One region of the Desulfitobacterium chlororespirans DSM 11544 genome, then DNA from elsewhere that is predicted to be linked to it. Evidence: riboswitches for the same ligand, from Rfam matches in the RefSeq annotation. Region 1 holds a riboswitch; each other region holds the start of a gene.
The links. Region 1 has a riboswitch for molybdenum cofactor ahead of BUA14_RS21000 (molybdopterin-binding protein). Riboswitches for the same ligand answer to the same signal wherever they lie in the genome.
Positions count from the first base shown of each region.

Region 1 (6,504 bases):
TCTATGGGTTGATGTTTATGATACCCGCTTTAGGCATAGTTGGGTTCAATCCAGACATAACTGAACTAACACGACCGGCTAACCTATTCAATATCCTGTTTTTAGGGTTGGGAGCATCGGCGCTTTGCTTTGTAACCTGGAACTCGGCGGTGAAACTATTGGGTGCAGTGAAAACCAGCGTTTATATTTATCTGGTTCCCGTCATAACCGTTATTACTGCCGTTATTGTGCTGCATGAGGAAATTACCGGAGCTTCAGTATTGGGAATTGTGCTGACATTAACAGGGTTATTGATTTCGGAGAGGAAAGGCAAGCATATCCCTCAGCAGACAGACGCGAGTAAGGCTTAACAACACAAATGATAGTTTAAGCATAGTCAAATGGCTATGCTTTTTATTTGCCGCTATGAATTTGAGAAGTGTGACCCAAAACACAGCACCAGAGCCTGAGAATGGTACAATAGGTTCAAATGATGAGCAATGGAGGAGGCATAATGATCGATCATCCTGGCTTTGTCCTGGAGCATTGTCGGAAAAATTGCGGTAAATCTGCTCAGGACTGGTCTTTATTACACCAGCAGTTAGAGCAGATGTTCAAAGATCTGGATTTATTATCCCATTTGCAGCAGAAGTTTCCGGTGATTCATTATCATCATTTACCGAAGATAAGCATAGCCGGTTGTCCTAACGCTTGTTCCCAGCCTCAAATCAAAGATATCGGTCTGACCGGTTTTCTTATGCCTAAGCTTACAGAGGCAAGGTGTACGGGCTGCCAGGCCTGCTGCCGTTCTTGTCAGGAAGGTGCCTTATCCTGGCAGGGAGAGCTGGAATTTGAACCGACGAAGTGCATTGGCTGCGGGGATTGTGTGCGTTCCTGCCCCACAGGCAAAATCCTTCCCGGGGAATCGGGATGGACTCTTCATCTCGGTGGACGCCTGGGAAGGCATCCCCAATTGGCGCGATTGTCCAGGGAAAAGCTTCAGACTTCTGAACTTCCCCGGATCATTGGCCGCATCCTTGAAGACTATATAGACAATGGCCTGCCTCAGGAAAGGCTTACTCATTTTCTGGACCGTCGACCACATCTGTAAGGTTTTATAAAGAGTTTTGGCGTTCGTGAATCCAGCCCCTCAGCTGGTCTAAATCGCTGATGGTGATTTGTTTTTTCTCCATTTTAAGTATTCCTAAATCCCGCAATTGGCTTAAGATGCGGCTCACGGATTCCCGCGCTAAGCTGCACATTCCCGCCAGCTCGGTAGCGGTAAGAGGAACAGTGATCAGAATTCCCTCAGGGGTCTCCTGGCCGTGGACATGAGCCAGAGCAAAGAGTTTGGCCCCCAGCCGGGAACGAGCATCCCCCAGGGCGATGTTTTTAATTTGCCGGTAGGCTCTGCGGAGATCCAAAGCCATGTTTTGATAAAAAGGCAGGAGGGTGGAAGGATTCTCCTTAAAATACTGGACCAGTGCCTTGCGATCCAAAACGAAAACATCGGAGGCTTCAGCAGTGAGGGCTGCATAAGGATAAGCTTTATTATCTAAAACAACTTCCGGAAAAAACGCGGGCGGCTGCAGAATCCGGAAAATTTTTTCGGTAAATTCACTCATAAGCAGGATTTGAATGCGGCCTTTGAGTAAAAAATAAACTGAATTGCTTTCTTCACCGAAAAAGAAAAGGAATTGCTTTGCCGCATAATGGCGCACCCGCCCGTGAGCAGAACAAAACTCCCAAAATGAATCGGGCAGTTCCTGCCAGTTAGGATTGCTTTTAAATATTTCAAACCCGGTGATATTACTAGCCATACTTCTCTTCCTCTCATAAACTATTGAAGTATATTATGAAGAAAATTCTCTATCCCTTGGCAGAAACCCTTTAAAATTCGAAAAAACCATTTTCTTGAGCAGTGAGACATTCCCTGATCGCTGCTTATGGTTTATAATAGGGAATGGCCGAGCCATATTTCCTACTGACTGAAGCAAGTCTCACGCTATCTACGGAATTTTGGCCGTTTCAGAAATGTCTGAAACCAGGGTGTGCTTAGAAATGAACATGCCTTCCGTAAAGAAAAGGAGGAACCCCTATGCAGAAGATTAAAGTACAGGATGCGATCGGATCGGTGCTTATGCACGATCTGACACAAATTATCCCAGGAAAAACAAAAGACGCCCGCTTTAGAAAGGGGCATGTGATCAAAGAGGAGGATATCCCAACCCTGCTTAGTATGGGAAAAGAGCATATTTTTGTGTGGGATCAGACTCCGGGTCTTATTCACGAAGATGAAGCAGCGGAGCGTCTGGCCAAAGCTGTGGCCGGTCCGGGGCTTTCCTTCAGTGAAACGAAAGAGGGAAAGGTCAATTTGATTGCTGAAGAGGATGGCTTAATCTATGCTTCGGAAGAAGGGATCTATGCCCTGAATTCGTTAGAATATATTATCCTCGCTACTCTTCATAATCATCGCCCGGTGAAGAAAGGGCAGAAGATAGCCGGGACCAGAGTGGTTCCTTTGATGATCGATGAAAATGTCGTGATCGAAGCGGAAGGAATCGCCCGCCGCTTTGGGGAACCCATTCTGCAAATCCGCCCCCTGCAATCCAAAAAGGTTGGGGTGGTGACCACGGGAAGTGAAGTATACCATGGCCGGATCCAGGATAAATTCGGACCGGTTCTTCAGGGAAAAGTGGCCGAATGGGGTTCTGTCCTGCTGGGGCAAACCTTCGCCGACGATGATGTGGAGATGATTCAGGAACGCATCCGCGAGCATATCGAACAAGGCGCGGAAATGGTTCTGGTCACCGGCGGCATGTCCGTGGATCCCGATGATTTAACCCCTACAGCTATCAAAGGTCTGGGTGGAGAGTTGATCACTTATGGTACTCCTGTTCTTCCCGGAGCCATGCTGTTGCTGGCTTACCTGGATGATATCCCGATTCTGGGCTTGCCCGGATGTGTCATGTATTCAAGAAAAACGGTCTTTGATCTGGTGGCCACCCGCATCCTGGCCGGTGAGCGGCTTACCCGCCTGGAAATTGCCAAATACGGTCATGGCGGCTTGTGCCTGGAGTGTCCGGAATGTACCTATCCCCACTGTTCCTTCGGCAAATAAGTGTTAAAGAAAACCCGGCTTCGCCGTGCCTTAAACGCATACTTACGAAGGAGGCGAAGTCGCTGGTTGCCCTTATGCTTAGAAAGTATATAGCGCAAGCTTATACTTTCTGATAGTGCAAGGTAAGGGAGCCTCACCCAACGGCTTTAGGTAATTTAAAGCAGTCGGTGAGGCTCCCTTTTTTACAACCATTGCTCAGCCAAATTACCAACCGGTTGGTAATTTGGCTGAGCAATGGACTGTTGATAAAAGAGCTGGCGCTTCTTCAGGAGAAGACTTTTTTAGAGATTCGCCATAAATCGCTGAGGTTCCGGCAGGGAAAAACCCGGGTGCAATAGTTCCTGTACTCACCCATAAGATTGTCCGGCAAAGTCCAATCCTTTTCAGCCAAGGGGTTCAGCCAGAAGACATGCTTAACCTTCCCTTGGATCTCCTGCAGATAGTCCGCTTGGGCAGGGCGGAAATTGTTGCGGCCATCTCCCATAATCAAGATGGTCCCCCGAGTGGAAAGTGAGGGCAAAACATCCCGGGCAAAGTCTTTAAATACCTTGCCATAATCGGTAAAGCCGGAAGAATGCTTACGGCCCCAGGAACGGATCTCGGCCATGGAGTCACCGCTTGCCAGCCATTCTTCATGGGTGATATCCCAGAGTCCATCAATAAAAAGGTAAAGCCGCACTTTACGAAAGCGGGATTTCATGCGTTGGCATAAGTAGAGAAGGAATTGCGAGAAGGGAGCCACGGAATTGGATACATCGCATAAGACAATGAGCTCGGGATGCTTTAAGGCAGGGGTTTCATACTCGAAGCGAAAGACAGAGCCATTACCCCGCACCATTTCTTTGAGCAAAGAGGAGAGGCGTAGTCTGCCCCGGGGAGCCTTTTTTTTCCGCAAGCCCCGGTGAACGGCCAATTGGTTGCCCATCTGCCGGAGCGCTTGCTGGACCATCCCTTCTTCAGCGGCGGTAAATGAATTCAGGGGCTTAAAGCGCCAATTTATTTCACGGAAGCTGTCCCAGCGGTTTTGCTCGGATAAGCGTTCCTGCCAAAGGACCTGGTGAATCCGGCGCTGCCAGAAGTCCCGATAAGCTTCAAATTTGAGCCACTGATCTTCCGGGACTTCCCCCCGGCCTTTAGCCAGCTCCAAAGAATTGGACCAAGTCAAAAACCCTGACTGTCCCAGGATGAATCTGACCTGCTTTCCCAAATCGAGTTCCTGTGTTTCTTCTTCCTCGATGGTACTGGGGAACCCTTTAAGGCCCATCAAATAGTGGAGATCCGGCATTTGAAAGGAAATTGCCCGGGATGGAGAGGACTCTTCCGCTGATTTAAGGTGCAGGGTGATTCCTCCTTGCCCGGTACCGATGCCCTGATGGGAGCCATCCCCAGCCTCCTCTTGATCTGAGCCTGTACATTGCCCCGGGGCGGTAGGTTCTGAATCCGGAGAGGAGGATGGAGCTGAAGCCAAGAGTTCATAGATCATGTCGAAAAGCGGCTGATCTTCTTGGCGATGGATGAAGAGAGATTTAAGCACGAGCTTAGGTGCCAGGTCCGGGTACCGGGTTAAGGCCTTTAAAGCATCCTGAACCTCGTCCAGCGTGATATCGATGCCCACTGAGCGCAGTGCCGAGATAAGCTTCAGCAGCTGCCAGCCGTTGATCGTTAATTCGTTCATGACTGCACCCCGTCCTAGGCCTGGGTTCTTCTGGCAGCTTCCTGTTGCCAGGCTTTTAAACGATCCTCAAGTTTCGCCAAATCACTGGGATATTTTAAAAGTATGGATAGGGTACCTGACAATTGCTGCATATCGAGGGAGTCCTGGCGCAGAATATGGAGGGCACGGGCAAAGTCCATGCTTTCGGAGACACTGGGCAATTTGCGCAAAGGGATCTTGCGGATTTTGGCCACAAATTCACAGACATCCTGAATTAAGGCCGCGGCAATTTCCGGACACCGCTGAGCGAGAATCCTCATTTCCTGTTCCACATCGGGATAAGCTAAAAGCAGATGAACACATCGCCTTCTTAAAGCTTCGGAAAGATCCCGGGTGTTGTTGCTGGTTAAGAGGACTATGGGGGAATTTTGGGCTTTAAAGGTTCCTACATCCGGGATGGTGACTTGAAATTCGGCAAGCAGCTCCAGCAAAAAGCTTTCAAATTCTTCATCGCTTTTGTCCAGTTCATCAATTAAAAGAATAACAGGCTCTTCCGCAAGCACAGTTTGCAGCAAAGGCCTGGCCAATAAAAACTCCGGCCCATAAATATTCTCCTTAATCTCTTCCCAGCCGGAGATTCCCACCTGCAGGCGCAGCAATTGTTTGGCATAGTCCCATTCGTAAAGGGCTTTGTTTAAATCCAGCCCTTCATAGCACTGGAGGCGGATCAGTCTGCAGCCGGTGCTGCGCGCCAGGGCCAGGGCCAGCTGAGTTTTGCCGACTCCCGCCGGTCCTTCAATAAGACAGGGCTTGTGAAGGGCCAGGGCCAAAAATAAAGTGGTCCCTTTATCCTGATCAAGGATATAACCTTCCTGTTCCAAAGCATTCATTAATTCATGAGGAGATTCCCACATTATGAATCCTCCCTTCCAGACTTTACTAGAATTTTACACGCTTTATCAAAGATTGACAATTGCAAATAAGGGAGTTAGGATAAGCTTGACATCCCCCGGTATTCTGTAACACTTAAACTATTGAGGGGTTATCTAACATACATATCGAAAGGCAGGTAGAATTTCATGAACAAAAAAATTGCCATCCCTACAGAAGGGGAGAAGGTTAATGCTCATTTTGGCCGCAGTCAGGCCTTTACCCTTTTCCTCATTGAAGAGGGTAAGGTGTCCGGTCAGGAACGGATTGACACGGCTGATTTCCAGCACCAGCATGAAGGAATCGCCCAGCTTCTCAAGTCAAAAGGCGTGGAAGCTGTTATCTGTGGCGGGATTGGCCCCGGAGCCATCACCGGTTTGGAAAATGCCGGAATAGAGGTGTTAAGAGGAGCCAATGGCCCGGCTTTGGAGGCAGCTCAATCTTATGGGGCAGGGACCTTCGTCTCCACCAATGCTGTCTGCAATCATAGTCATGACCACGATCACCACGGTCACGGTCATGATCACCATCATCATCATTAATGAGATTAATCTTTAACTTTAGGTAACTGCATATTGATCAGCAAATTAACTCAGAATAAATCATGGGTGCTCAAACTATAGCGTAGAAAGGGCGGATTACGGCATGGGAAAACATAAAAAAGTCTCACGTCCAAAATCTCCTGTTACCGTGAGAGACCCCCATTATCAGGAGTATGATAAGCAAAAAGAGCGGAACATCTACGACTACAAAGGATACAGGCATCCGTAAACCATGGGAGGGGACAGTCCAACTGTTCCCTCTTTTTTTCACTGTTAGA
Region 1 covers NZ_FRDN01000014.1:121,433-127,936, reverse strand. The annotation lists gene BUA14_RS21015 (DMT family transporter) at 1-350, shown strand, start outside; gene BUA14_RS21010 (4Fe-4S dicluster domain-containing protein) at 494-1,090, shown strand; gene BUA14_RS21005 (Crp/Fnr family transcriptional regulator) at 1,095-1,799, opposite strand; molybdenum cofactor riboswitch at 1,933-2,085, shown strand; gene BUA14_RS21000 (molybdopterin-binding protein) at 2,078-3,100, shown strand; gene BUA14_RS20995 (VWA domain-containing protein) at 3,366-4,775, opposite strand; gene BUA14_RS20990 (AAA family ATPase) at 4,790-5,668, opposite strand; gene BUA14_RS20985 (NifB/NifX family molybdenum-iron cluster-binding protein) at 5,834-6,226, shown strand.

Region 2 (6,504 bases), on a different contig from region 1:
AAGGGTTATTTTAGGTAGAGGGTGATGGATTGAGACCAGATAAAAAGTTTCATAAATTGTATCATGAGGAGTTTCATAAAGGCAGGCAGCACGGGGAATCTCAGAAATTGCGCAGGTCCATAAAGTTTCTGCGCCCGGTCGGCGTCGTTTTGAATTTGCTTCTTTTATACCTGCTCTTTCAATGGATCGGGCTCAAAGCCATTGCTGTATTTTTTGCCTTGATCCTCATTACCCGAGAAATACTCCAGCTCGGTTTTTTCCGGCGCCTGGAGAAGCGGGTCTTTAAACCGATGGAACAATTAAAGCAGGGTTTTGACGAAATCGCCAAAGGAAATTATCAAGTGTCAATTGAGCCGGAAGTCGAAAATGAATTCACGCAGCTGATTTACGCCTTTAATGAAATGGCTTCCAAACTGCAGGCAAGCGAAAGAAGCAATCAGGAGTATGAGAAAAACCGAAAGACTCTGGTGGCCAACATCTCCCATGATCTAAAAACGCCGATTACCTCGATCCAGGGCTATCTGGAAGTAATTCTTGAGGGGTGCGTCAGCGAACCGGAGAAAATAAAGCGTTACCTGGAGACGATTTACAGCAATACTGCGTATATGAATAAGCTGATTGATGATCTGTTTTTGTTTTCCAAGCTGGATATGGACAAAGTGGAGATGAATTATGAAGTCCTGAGTATAGGCGCCTACCTGGACGATTTAGCTACCGAGTTAAAGTTTGAGTTTGAAGAAAGACAATTCAAATTTTCCTATCAGAAAAGAACGGATCGGGATTATACGGTCAATATTGATGGGAAGCGGGTGTATCAAGGGATCCGCAATATCATCGATAATGCCATGAAATATGGGCCGGAGCAGGATTTAAAGGTGACAATGGAGTTATATGCTCAGAAAGATGATATCTGTATCGACATTGCCGACAATGGTCCGGGGATTTCGGAAGAGCAGCTGCCCCATATTTTTAACCGCTTTTACCGGATTGACACGGAGCGCTCCAAAGATTTCGTAAGTACAGGGCTGGGTTTGGCCATAGCTAAGGAGCTGATTGAAGCTCAGAGGGGCACAATCTCAGTTGCCAGTACAGGTGAGGCCGGCTCCTGCTTTACCATAAAGCTGCCTATTATTAAATCATCTTAATACACATCGTTCTGCTCGAAATAATATAGCTCAATCGTAACAATAGGATGGGAGGGCCTATGGTAATGAAAAATATTCTGATCATTGAAGATGATGTCAATATTGCCGAACTGGAACGAGATTATCTGCAGCTTAACGGCTATAAAGTGGATATCGTCTTGGATGGAGCAACAGGGCTGAAGAAAGCTGTCTCCGGGACTTATGATATTCTGATCGTCGATTTAATGCTGCCCCAGTTGGATGGTTTTGAGATCATTAAAGAAGTCCGCAAGAAGTTGGAGATTCCCATTATAGTCCTGTCGGCCCGCAGTGAAGATATTGATAAAATCAGGGGACTGGATTACGGTGCCGACGATTATTTGACGAAACCTTTCAGCCCCGCGGAACTGATGGCCCGCATCAGATCCCATTTGAAACGATACGAACGTCTGACAGGTAAACACCAAAGCTCAGAAGTGATCAATCACCGTGGACTGGAAATCAATACCGCTTCCCATAAAGTCTATGTCAATGGCAAAGAAGTTCAATTCACCGCCAAGGAATATGAACTCCTGCTCTTCTTTGCTTCCAACCCGAATATACTTTTCAGCAAGGAGCGCATCTTTGATCTGCTTTGGGGCGCGGAGTCCTACGGGGATCTGGCAACCGTCCCGGTTCATATTCAAAAGATCAGGAAGAAAATCGAAAGAGACCCGGCTAACCCGGAATATATAGAGACCATCTGGGGAACCGGTTACCGGTTTAATCCATAAAATTTAATTTAGGAGTGTTGATTTATGAGTGTAAACATCAATCTGAATCGGTGTGATGGCTGCGGATTATGTGTCAGTAAATGTCCGGCTAAAGTATTGGAATTACAAGAAGTTAAGCAGGCAGATTATAATCAGCTTAATATGATTGGAAAATTAAAGATCAAAGTCAAGGGTAATTCGAGAGCCTATGTCAGCAATGAATCCGCCTGTATAGCTTGTAAAATGTGTCAAAATAACTGCCATGAGAGGGCGATTAAAGTCGGTTGATGGGTTAATGACATTCGAAATTCCCAAACGTTTGGGAATTTCAGATGAAAGGTTATAGTGGAATGGGGGGCTAAAATAGGATATGAATCCGATTTTGCAACTGCATTAGATAGCCTCAAGGGCATTGCTCATTTTGAGTGATGCTCTTTGTTGTAGGCAAAATATTCTGTTGACTTACAGTGGTACTTGATATAATGTTGATTATAAGGAAAAACTGAATATCAGGCGGAATAGGGTTGCTTAAATGCATTAATAGGGAACTCCGGTGCGAAGCCGGGACAGCCCCGCTACTGTAAGAAGGACGAGCCCCTTAGAGGATCCACTGGTGAAAACCGGGAAGGTAAGGGATGAGGATGAGTTCAAGTCAGGATACCTGCCCCATTCCAGAAACACAAGTTTTCGGGGGAGAATAAGTGTGGTGAATTTAAGGGTAGGATGATCGCTCATCTTTACCTTATTACATGATGTCTGCCAGAGCCGAATACACCGGCTCTTTTTTTTATTATCGGAGTATATGTTGGAAAGTAGAGTATATATTGGAAGGTGATGGGATGCGCTATTATTGTTTGGAAATTGATGAAGGAGAAAAAGAGCCCTACGCCTATGGGGTAAGTGTAACCGAATGGCCAAGAAAAGAAATCCATTGTCCCCTATGCCAAAGAGAATGGAAAAAAAGCACAATGCATGATTTGGGAACCGATACACCTATTGCTTTATCTAACGATAATTATCCTGATTTTCTCTGGTTTTATATCAATCATATCTCCGGGAAGGCCAAGGACGTCCTGGAAAGAGAAAAGATTACGGGGTACAGCTTAGAGAAAGCCCATGTACTATCCATCCGTGATTTATCGGATCTGCAGCTAACGGAGCTCAGGCGCCAGGGCATCAGAGTCCATAAGATATCCAAAGAGCCGCCGGCCTATTACAAGCTTCATGTCGCTGTCAGCGCCGAATTTTATAAAAAATCAAATGTTATTCTGCTCAATCGTTGTCCGGAATGCGGCTATGAAACCTATAGTGCCGAGAGCAAGGAGCGGATTGAAGCGCGGGATTACCTTTATTTAAGAGAAGAATCCCTCAAGGGAGTGGATCTGTTCAGGGCCAAGGGCTACGGAGTTACTGTGTATTGCTCTGAACGATTTGTTGAAGTCTATAAAAGACACGAGCTGACAGGGCTGACCTTTACCGAGATGGAAGTGCTTTGAGATCAGGCACTTCTTTTTTTGTGTGAAAACATAACTCCATATAACCTAATTTCATAACTGGATATAACCTAATTTAATGTAAAATAAAATCAGGATATTTATTTTTGTGTTGATTTATGTTATGTTATGTTCATGAACAAACAATGAAATTGAATAGTTTTCCGAGCTCCTTTGTCTAAAAGACTATCTCATGACGGAGGAGCCTGAGCAAACCGCTCACGGGGTCAGTCAGGAAACCAGCTGGCCTTCACTGATGAAAAGGAAGCAGAAAATACAGGATTGACAGATCGGGTGCTGGCTTTTGCTGTTTTCATCATCGGGCGGTTTTGCTTTGGAAAGGCAGGCCGCTTTTTCTGTTGGTATTGTTTTTATAAGGAGAAACACCATGGCAAACAATCAGCATGATCACATCAGCTGCCCCTCCTCATCCTGTATCGGTTGTGCCACACGCTGTCATCGGCAGCAGAATGATCCGTTCTCCCGGGATGAGGCCTTGGCGATCCTTTTCGACCAGGCCAAATTTGAACTGGCCAAGGAATTCGTACCACTGAATGAAGCCTTGGGCCGGGTGACTTCGGAACCGACCTATGCAGCCTTTTCGGTGCCTTCGGCAGATACCGCTCAGCATGACGGAATTATGGTGAACTGGGAACAGGCTAAAAAGCTGCTTGAGAGCGGCAGCCGGGTGCTGGCTGAACATGAATTTTGTCTCCGGGCGATGGGTGCGGTGATCGAACCGCCTTTTGATACAGTGATCCCTTTGGAACAGGTAAAGCATTGGACAGATGGAAGAGTGGAAATCAAGGCGTTGCCCGCACCGGGGCAGGGAATCAAGCGGGCAGGCAGTAGCATCCGGGAGGGTGAGCGGCTTGTTCCGGCCAATTACCGCCTGAACCCGGCGAATCTCTCGATCCTGCGTTTTGCCGGAGTGGAAACGGTAACCGTATGGAAAAAGCCCAAAGCCGCCATCATTCCGGTGGGGGACGACCTGGTGGCACCCGGCCGCCGGCCCGGCCCCGGACAGGTGGTGGAGTCGGACAGCATTCTCTTGGCAGGGATCCTTCGGGAATGCGGCGGGGAGGCCTGGACAGAACCGGTGGCAGGGGATGGGGAAGATCTGATCTGCCAGGCTATTCTGCAGGTTATCTCCCGTTGTGATGTGCTGATCCTGATCGGGGGCTTGGGCCGCAGCGGAGCCCGGTATGGAGATTATACTGTCCAGGCTGTTGAAAAGCTGGGCAGAGTGCTGGTCCAGGGCATGGGATTCAACCCTGGTGGGAAAGCCATGCTGCTGGGAGAAATTCAGGGAAAATGTGTCGTGGGAATTCCCGCGCCTCCTCATGCGGCTCTGACTCAGGCTGAGCAGTACCTGCCCGCGATTATGGAACGCTTTCTGGGTTGTCCGTGTTATGAGCGGCCGGAGATCAAAGCCCGGCTGTATGAGGATTACCAAAGTGGAATCCGCTCCGGCCGTCATGCTCATGTAGGTCTCAGTTGGACCGGAGAGGAGTATGAGATTGTTCCTATCCGGATGGGAGACACAGTGGACTGTTTTGTCAATGCCACGGGGATTTTGATGGAGGAAGCTGAGGACCGTTTGCTAAAAAAGGGGGAACCAGCTACAGTACGGCTGCTTTGCGGCGAAAAGACGCTCAGGCAGCGCAGTCAAACTGGGCAGGACAATCCCACCGGGTAAGGAGTGCATAAACCATGATTAGAGCAGCTATTTACGGTAAGGGAGGGATTGGCAAATCCACCACCACCTCCAATTTGGCGGTGGCCTTGAGCGAGATGGGCTATAAAGTGATGCAGATCGGCTGCGATCCCAAGGCGGATTCCACGCGGATGCTGACCGGGGGCCGGGCCATTCCCACCGTATTGGAGCTGGTGCGCAGCAGACGGGATGACCTGCAGGTGAGCGACTTTGTACAGGAGGGCTATAACGGGGTACTTTGTGTGGAAGCAGGCGGTCCCATGCCCGGCATCGGCTGTGCGGGACGGGGAATTATCACCGCTTTTGATACCTTGGCGGAAATGAAAGCTTATGAAGTCTACCAGCCGGATATCGTGCTTTACGATGTGTTGGGGGATGTGGTCTGCGGCGGCTTCGCCATGCCTCTGCGGGGCGAATATACGGATGTGGTCTTTATCGTTACCTCGGGAGAGATGATGTCTATGTATGCAGCTTCCAATATCGCCGCAGCTTTGGCCAATTTCCGCAGCCGGGACTATGCCCGTTACGGAGGGCTGATCCTGAACCGGCGCAATGTGGACAAGGAGCTGGAGTTGGTGCAGCAGCTGGCGGCGGAAACCCAGGGCGAGCTTATTGCCGTTATTCCCCGGGCGGCCGAGATCCAGAAGGGGGAAGAGCAGGGCAAGACGGTTATGGAGATTTTTCCGGAAACGGAGATTGCCCAAGGCTACCGCACTCTGGCCCGGCGCTTCCTTGAGGTGTGCGGACATGAGTAAAAGGGTTCAAAATAATCTTCTTTATTATATTCCCAACCGGAGCAGGTCAAAAACGATTCTGCGCATCCCGGAAAGCCACAGTCTCCATATCTGCCCCACGGCCTGCGGCCGCCGCAACGCTATCCGCGCTTTGCAAAACGGGGAAAAGGAGTTTCTCTCCTTTCTATATATTGGGGAAGAGGATGCGGTTTCCGGACAATATGTGGAGAATATCGGCGATGCGGTGGAGGAGCTCCTGGAAGTGCTGGAGCCGGTGCCCAAGGCCTTTGTGCTGTACTTCAACTGTATCGACGATTTTCTGGGTACTGATGAAAAAGCTCTTTTGCGGGAGCTGAAAAGCCGTTTTCCCGGGCTTTATTTCACAGTTTGCCATATCAATCCCGTGGTGGCTGATGAAAAAATATCCCAGGGCATGCGCAAGCATAACCAGATGTATGGGCTGCTGGAGTATACGGAGCAAAAGGAAAATAGCCTCAATTTCATCGGCAATTATGTTTCCCTCGACCCGGAGAGCGAGTTGTTTACTGTCCTGAAGGAGTGGGGGATTGACACGATACGGGAGCTTTTCACCTGTGAGACCTTTGCGGACTATCAGAAGATGGCCTCCAGCCGGTTAAACCTGGTCCTGATGCCGATGGGTCAGGTTGCCGCTCAGAACATGGC
Region 2 covers NZ_FRDN01000023.1:1,189-7,692, forward strand. The annotation lists gene BUA14_RS25845 (sensor histidine kinase) at 30-1,145, shown strand; gene BUA14_RS25850 (response regulator transcription factor) at 1,211-1,897, shown strand; gene BUA14_RS25855 (4Fe-4S dicluster domain-containing protein) at 1,922-2,164, shown strand; cobalamin riboswitch at 2,381-2,559, shown strand; gene BUA14_RS25860 (double-CXXCG motif protein) at 2,716-3,372, shown strand; molybdenum cofactor riboswitch at 3,520-3,652, shown strand; gene BUA14_RS25865 (molybdopterin molybdotransferase MoeA) at 3,758-5,068, shown strand; gene BUA14_RS25870 (nucleotide-binding protein) at 5,083-5,841, shown strand; gene BUA14_RS25875 (nitrogenase component 1) at 5,834-6,504, shown strand, end outside.
Region 2: it holds a riboswitch for molybdenum cofactor, as region 1 does, so the genes downstream of both, BUA14_RS25865 (molybdopterin molybdotransferase MoeA) here and BUA14_RS21000 (molybdopterin-binding protein) in region 1, are expected to answer to the same signal.

Region 3 (6,504 bases), on a different contig from region 1:
TGTATATACATGAATCTTCTCAAAGGAAGTCTGGGCACGCCAGAATTCTTCCCGATCGAAATTAGCATAGAGATAAATAGCAGATAGAACATAGTCATTTTGTTTAGCATACAGTTGAATGGATTCCATAAGGATTTCCGGAGTTAATTCATAACCTTGTTCAAAGAGTCCAGTCCATATATTTTCATAATCAATAAAAGCAATCGCCTTCAAAACAATGTCACCCCATTTCCACTTTCCCTTACTATAGAGTACGCAGGAAAAGGACAGGAGTGACAAGCAAAAAAAATTTTATATTAAATTGAATCTAAAAAACCTAAAAAATACGCTGAAGATGCCTATTGATGAACAGGCGCAGCACACTCGCTGGCCTCGCCTTTGAGGATCTGAATTCCATGGGGCAAAGCAGGGACAAGAGCTGCCCAACACTCCTTACAGGCCTTAGGCGAACCCGGCATATTGATGATTAAAGTCTGCTTGCGCAAGGCCGCTACTGCCCGGCTCAACATAGCCTTCGGAGTAATTTTGTAGCTTTCATAACGCATCACTTCAGCAATCCCAGGGACCATACGATCCGCAATAGCAATCGTCGCCTCCGGGGTGACATCACGCAGGGAGAAACCTGTGCCACCTGTGGTCAGAATAAGGTCTAAGCCCTCTTCATCAGCCCACTTTTTCATCGTTTGGGCCAAAAGTTCCCGATCATCCGGAAGAATGGTATAGAGAACAACCTCACCGTCAATCTCTTTCACCAGTTCCTTGAGAACAGCACCGGAAAGATCCTCTCTTTGCCCCTGAGATCCTTTATCACTGGCGGTTATAACTCCAACTCTCAACATTACTCCATCACCTCAACACTATCTCCCACACTTATAGGGCCGCCGTCCAGAACACGGATGAAGATCCCTTCCTTGGGCATAACACAGTCTCCCGCTTGATAATAAATAGCACATCGGGTGTGACATTCTTTACCGATCTGTGTCACTTCGCCCACGCCGGTTTCACCAATCTTTAATTTTGTGCCCAAGGGCAGACTAACCAGATCGATTCCTTCGGTGGTTAAATTCTCGGCAAAATCTCCCGGTCCCACATCAAGCCCCATATCCTGCATCTTCTTGATGCTTTCCATCGCCAGCAAGCTTACCTGACGATGCCAATCCCCGCCATGAGCATCTCCTTCGATACCAAAATTAACCTTCAGCACTCCCTCCCCTACATTTTTTTTCCGCATCCCTTTTTTCTCACTTGTACAGACTGCGATAATCTTCGCCATTATCGTTCCTCCTAATTCGCTTCAAATTAATTCGAATTTATCCCTTTAAATTATGCCCTTTAAGTGGTCTTCACGAATAAAGTGCCCGCTCTTGCCGCCGGTTTTCTCCATAAGCCGGATATCGCCGATGACCATGGTCTTGTCAATAGCCTTGCACATATCGTAAATAGTTAAGGCAGCAACACTGACAGCCGTAAGAGCTTCCATCTCAACCCCGGTTTTACCCGTGACTTTGACAATTCCTTCGATTTCTATGGTTCCGGGAGGAACAATTTCGAAATTCAGCTTTGCCCCTGTAATAGCCAGAGGGTGACACATGGGAATCAGATTTGAAGTTTGTTTGGCTGCCATGATTCCCGCGACCTGGGCCACCGCCAACACATCCCCTTTGGCAATCTGTCCTGAGCGAATCCTCTCCAAAGTCTCCGCCTGCATTTCTACTCTACCCCGGGCAGTAGCCACTCGGGTCGTCTCCGCCTTATCTGAGACATCCACCATACGTGCCCGGCCTTCTTCATCAAAATGTGTCAGTTCCATAATTATCCTCCAATCTGGGACATAATCCGTTGATCCTGCCAAGCCTGATCATTCATATGATGTTCAGCCGGCTTATTCCAAATCGCTTGGGCAAAAACATCCCTGACTTCATTATCACTCTTGTTGGAGCGAAGCACTTCACGAAAATCCACTTCTTTGGAACTGTGCAAGCACAGGCGCAGCTTCCCGTCGGGAGTCAGGCGAATTCGATTGCAAGTGCTGCAGAAATGTTTGCTGATAGCGCTGATAAAGCCCACACTGCCCTTAAAGCCCTCTGAAGTGATATATTCTGCAGGACCTCCCCCTTGAATATCGTGAGTGGCTTTAAGGCCCTCTAAACCCAGTATTGCTTTCATCTCATCGATAGATACAAAATCACTGCGCTTATCCGAGCTGATTCCGATCGGCATCAATTCGATAAAGCGAACATGAAGCGGATAGTCACGAGCTAATTCCATAAAACGGGGCAGCTCATGGCTATTGAAATCACGAACAACCACCACATTAAGCTTAACCGGATGCAGCCCTACTTCGAGAGAGCGGTGTATTCCCTGAAAGACTTTCTTAATATCCCCACCACGGGTAAGTTCCCGGAACCTATCTTCATTGAACGTATCCAGGCTTATATTGACCCGATTAACTCCCGCCTTTTTCAGATCTTCTGCCATGTCCGCAAGAAGTATCCCATTGGTGGTCAGCATCAAATCTTCCACTCCTGGAATTTGCGAGGCATTCTGCAAAAATTCCAGGACTCCGGACCTAATTAAGGGTTCCCCGCCGGTGATGCGGAACCGTCTAAAGCCTAAGGTAGTGCTAATCCGCATGACACGCAGTATTTCCTCATAGGTTAAGATGCGCTCATGAGGAATCCATTGAACTCCTTCAGCGGGCATGCAATATTTACATCGTAAATTGCAGCGATCTGTAATGGAAATCCTCAGGTATTCGATCTGGCGCCGATATTGATCTTGCATAGATTCCCCTCACCTTCACGTTCATTATTCCACAAAATAAATAAGCCCCACGGTCTGTAAAACCGCGGAGCTCCCGCATACCCTACAGACTCCTTTCCAAATGGGAGGCATTACTGTTTCCAATAATACCCGGTGCAGAATGCACGACTGGCAAACCATAGCTCACTTTAGGTTTCCAGTTTCGGAGCACATAAACATATTCTATTTGCTCATCATACCATATTTAAAAAAAATTATAGAAGAATGTACTACTTGTAGTATACACCATTTTGGAGATTGCAAAAAGAGGTTCAAAGGAATAATATTTCTTAATCCTTATTAATATTTCTTAATATATTCCAGATAAATAACATTTTTTCCATTAAAAATAATAAAGAATGTTCTTTTTACAGCATTAATTACTCTGACTATTATGTTGCCGCAGCTCCAGGCACTCTTGAGGCGTATTCATATTGCTTAAAAAAAGATGCATTGCGGGAAAATCTCGGAAATCCTTTTCCCTTATATAACGCACTCTGCTGTATTGCTGAACAAGCTTTGTCAGTTTAAGATGCTTTGCCTTTAAGCTCTCGGCAAGCAAAGGGAGGCAATTTTTGTGGTAAAAAGCATGCAGAGGGTGAACTCCACCATCAATCTCGGGAACTAAAATATCCTCTCCTTCAATTTCCCCAGCCATAAATCGAATCACCTCTGTATTCAAAAAAGGCATATCGCAAGCAGCAAAAAAGGCATAATCATAGCGGGCTTCTCGCAAGCATGCTTCCAATCCACCTAACGGCCCATGATCCGGATAGTTATCCTTGATCACCTTTACTCCATAGTTAGCGTAAAGCTCCGGATGATTGCTGCTAATCATCACTTCCGCAAAAACCGCATTGAAGACAGCTAAGCTGTGTTCGATGAGCGGTGCCCCATCCCATTCAATAAAAGCCTTGTTGCAACCCATGCGGGAACTTTTCCCACCGGCCAGAATAATCCCGGTCATCGGCAGAAGGGTTTGTCCATAATCAGCACCCATATCATATATCTCCCTTGTCTCTATCAACGTTTAAACTTTTGTCTTATATTGTAACATAGATAGAGAAAACATGCCTAGGGTAGAGCTTTAGAAGGTTTTAGCCATTGCTGCCTTTTTTTGTAACAAAACGAGAGTGCCCCACGCTATATACTGGATATAGCCAGACACTCTCCTATTCTTATCCACTCCGCGGATAAGTCAACTACGCTTCAGATAGAGTTGAAACTCCACCTGAAGCGAGTTTTCTTTATTGCTTAAATTACTTCAGAGCTTCCACACGCACACCACAGACCTTATATTCGTAGGTCTTGGTTACTTTATCATACGCTCCGTTGGTTAAGACATTGGTCGGTGACTCCCTGTAGTGCAGGGTCATAAAGAGCACTCCCGGCGGAACTCGTTTGGTTACCCAAACCTTGGTTACTACTTCGCCGCGGCGGGAAACTACCTTGATTTTCTCTCCATCCTGAATCCCCAATCGCCGGGCGTCCTTAGGATTAAGCTCAGCCAATTCTTCGGGGGCATGCTCATCCAGCGCCGCCGAAAAACGGGTGGAGATGTTATAATGCTGCAGCTTGCGGCCCGTGGTCAGCAGGAATGGGTACTCTTCATCAGGCAGCTCATCCGGCAGTTGATGCTCAATCACCATGAACACGCCTTTACCGCGGGTAAATTTCCCTGCATGCAGGAACTTTGTGCCCAGATGTTCGGCATGGGGAACCGGCCATTGCAGACCTTTTTTGCCCAGACGCTCATAGGTAATGCCGGCAAACTGCGGTGCCAGCGAGGCAACTTCCAGCATAATCTCTGCGGGCGATGGGTAAGTCATCGGGTAACCCATCCGGTTGGCAAGCTCGCAAATGATTTCCCAGTCGGCCTTCGTATTGGCGATCGGCTTAATCGCCCGATTAACCCGTTGCACCCGGCGCTCGGTATTCGTGAACGTGCCGTCCTTTTCCGCAAAGCTGGCCCCCGGCAAAATGACATCGGCCAGTTCGGCAGTCTCAGACATAAAGATGTTCTGAACAACCAGGAAATCCAGAGCCCCCAGGCCTTTGCGCACATGATTGGCGTCGGCATCGGTCAGCACAGGATCTTCTCCCATGATATACATGGCCCGCAATTCTTTCTTGACCGCTGAATCAAACATATCCGGAATCATGAAGCCCTGATTGGGATTAAGGGAAACTCCCCAGGCCTCTTCAAACTTAGCCCGCGCTTCTGAGTTGGTAACACTCTGATAGCCGGGGTAAACATTGGGCAGAGCTCCCATGTCGCAGGCTCCCTGTACATTGTTCTGCCCTCGCAGCGGGTTGACCCCGGAGCTTTCTTTGCCGATATTTCCGGTCAGCATGGCCAGATTGGCCAGGGACATAACATTATCCGTACCACAAACATGTTCCGTGATTCCCAGAGTGTAGAAAATCTGAGCTCGCTCCACACTGGTGTAGAGACGGGCAGCTTCTGCCATCAGCTCCACGGGAACTCCAGTAATTTTGCTGACTTCTTCCGGCGGGAATTTCTTGAGATTTTCCCGGAGTTCTTGATAGCCTTCGGTTCGTTCCTCAATAAAAGCACGATCCTCCCAGCCATTCTCAACAATGATGTTCATGATCCCGTTGATCAGGGCAATATCCGTACCTGGTTTCAATCTCATCCAGATATGAGCATCCCTGGCCAGCTCGATCTCCCGTGGATCAGCAACAATAAGCTTGGCGCCCCGAGCCAGAGCCTGCTTCATCTTGGTGCCGATAATCGGATGGGCTTCTGTCGTATTGGAACCAATCACAAACATGACTTCAGCATTAGGGATTTCATTGATAGAATTAGTCATCGCTCCTGAACCAAATGAAGTGGCAAGACCTGCCACAGTGGGAGCGTGTCAGGTACGGGCGCAGTGATCAACATTATTGGTTCCGATCACTGCGCGCATAAATTTTTGCATCAGGTAATTTTCTTCATTAGTACAGCGGGCCGAACTCAGTGCTGCAAAAGAATCTGGCCCATAGTCCTCTTTGATCTGGGAGAACTTTGCGGCTATTAAATCAAGGGCTTCATCCCAGCCTGCCGGGACGAATTCCCCATCCTTTTTAATCAAAGGGGTGGTCAGACGCTGGGGGCTGTGGATCAAGTCCATACCAAAACGGCCCTTGACACAAAGGGCTTTACCATTCACCGGTGCCTCCGGATTGGAGGTTACCCCGATCACTTTGCCATTGCTGACATTTAAATCAAAATTACAGCCTGTGCCGCAGAAAGGGCAGGTGGTCTGTACTTTCTCAATATTCCAGGCCCGCGCCTGGCCGACCATCTTTTTCTCCACCAAGGCCCCCACCGGGCAAACCGAAACACAGGAACCGCAGAAAACGCATTCCGATTCACTATAAGGAACATCAAAGGCCGGTCCCACTTGGGAGTCAAACCCCCGCTTAAAGAAATCCAACACACTTCGCCCCTGAATCTCTTCACAGGCCCGCACACATTTGCCGCAGAGAATACATTTATTCGGATCTCTGAGAATAAAGGGGTTGCTGTCATCAAGAGGCAGCTCACGCCGTTCTCCCCGGTAATCTTCGCCAGTCACACCATATTCATAGGCATACTGAGCCAGCGCACAATCTCCCATCTTCTGACAGGTCATGCAATCCAAAGGGTGGTTCGCCACTAAGAGCTCCAGAATCACCTTGCGGGACTTGCGCACC
Region 3 covers NZ_FRDN01000005.1:412,111-418,614, reverse strand. The annotation lists gene BUA14_RS07855 (NYN domain-containing protein) at 1-213, opposite strand, end outside; gene BUA14_RS07850 (MogA/MoaB family molybdenum cofactor biosynthesis protein) at 339-839, opposite strand; gene BUA14_RS07845 (MOSC domain-containing protein) at 839-1,273, opposite strand; gene moaC (cyclic pyranopterin monophosphate synthase MoaC) at 1,319-1,810, opposite strand; gene moaA (GTP 3',8-cyclase MoaA) at 1,813-2,784, opposite strand; molybdenum cofactor riboswitch at 2,857-2,983, opposite strand; gene mobA (molybdenum cofactor guanylyltransferase) at 3,179-3,802, opposite strand; gene fdhF (formate dehydrogenase subunit alpha) at 4,062-6,504, opposite strand, start outside.
Region 3: it holds a riboswitch for molybdenum cofactor, as region 1 does, so the genes downstream of both, moaA (GTP 3',8-cyclase MoaA) here and BUA14_RS21000 (molybdopterin-binding protein) in region 1, are expected to answer to the same signal.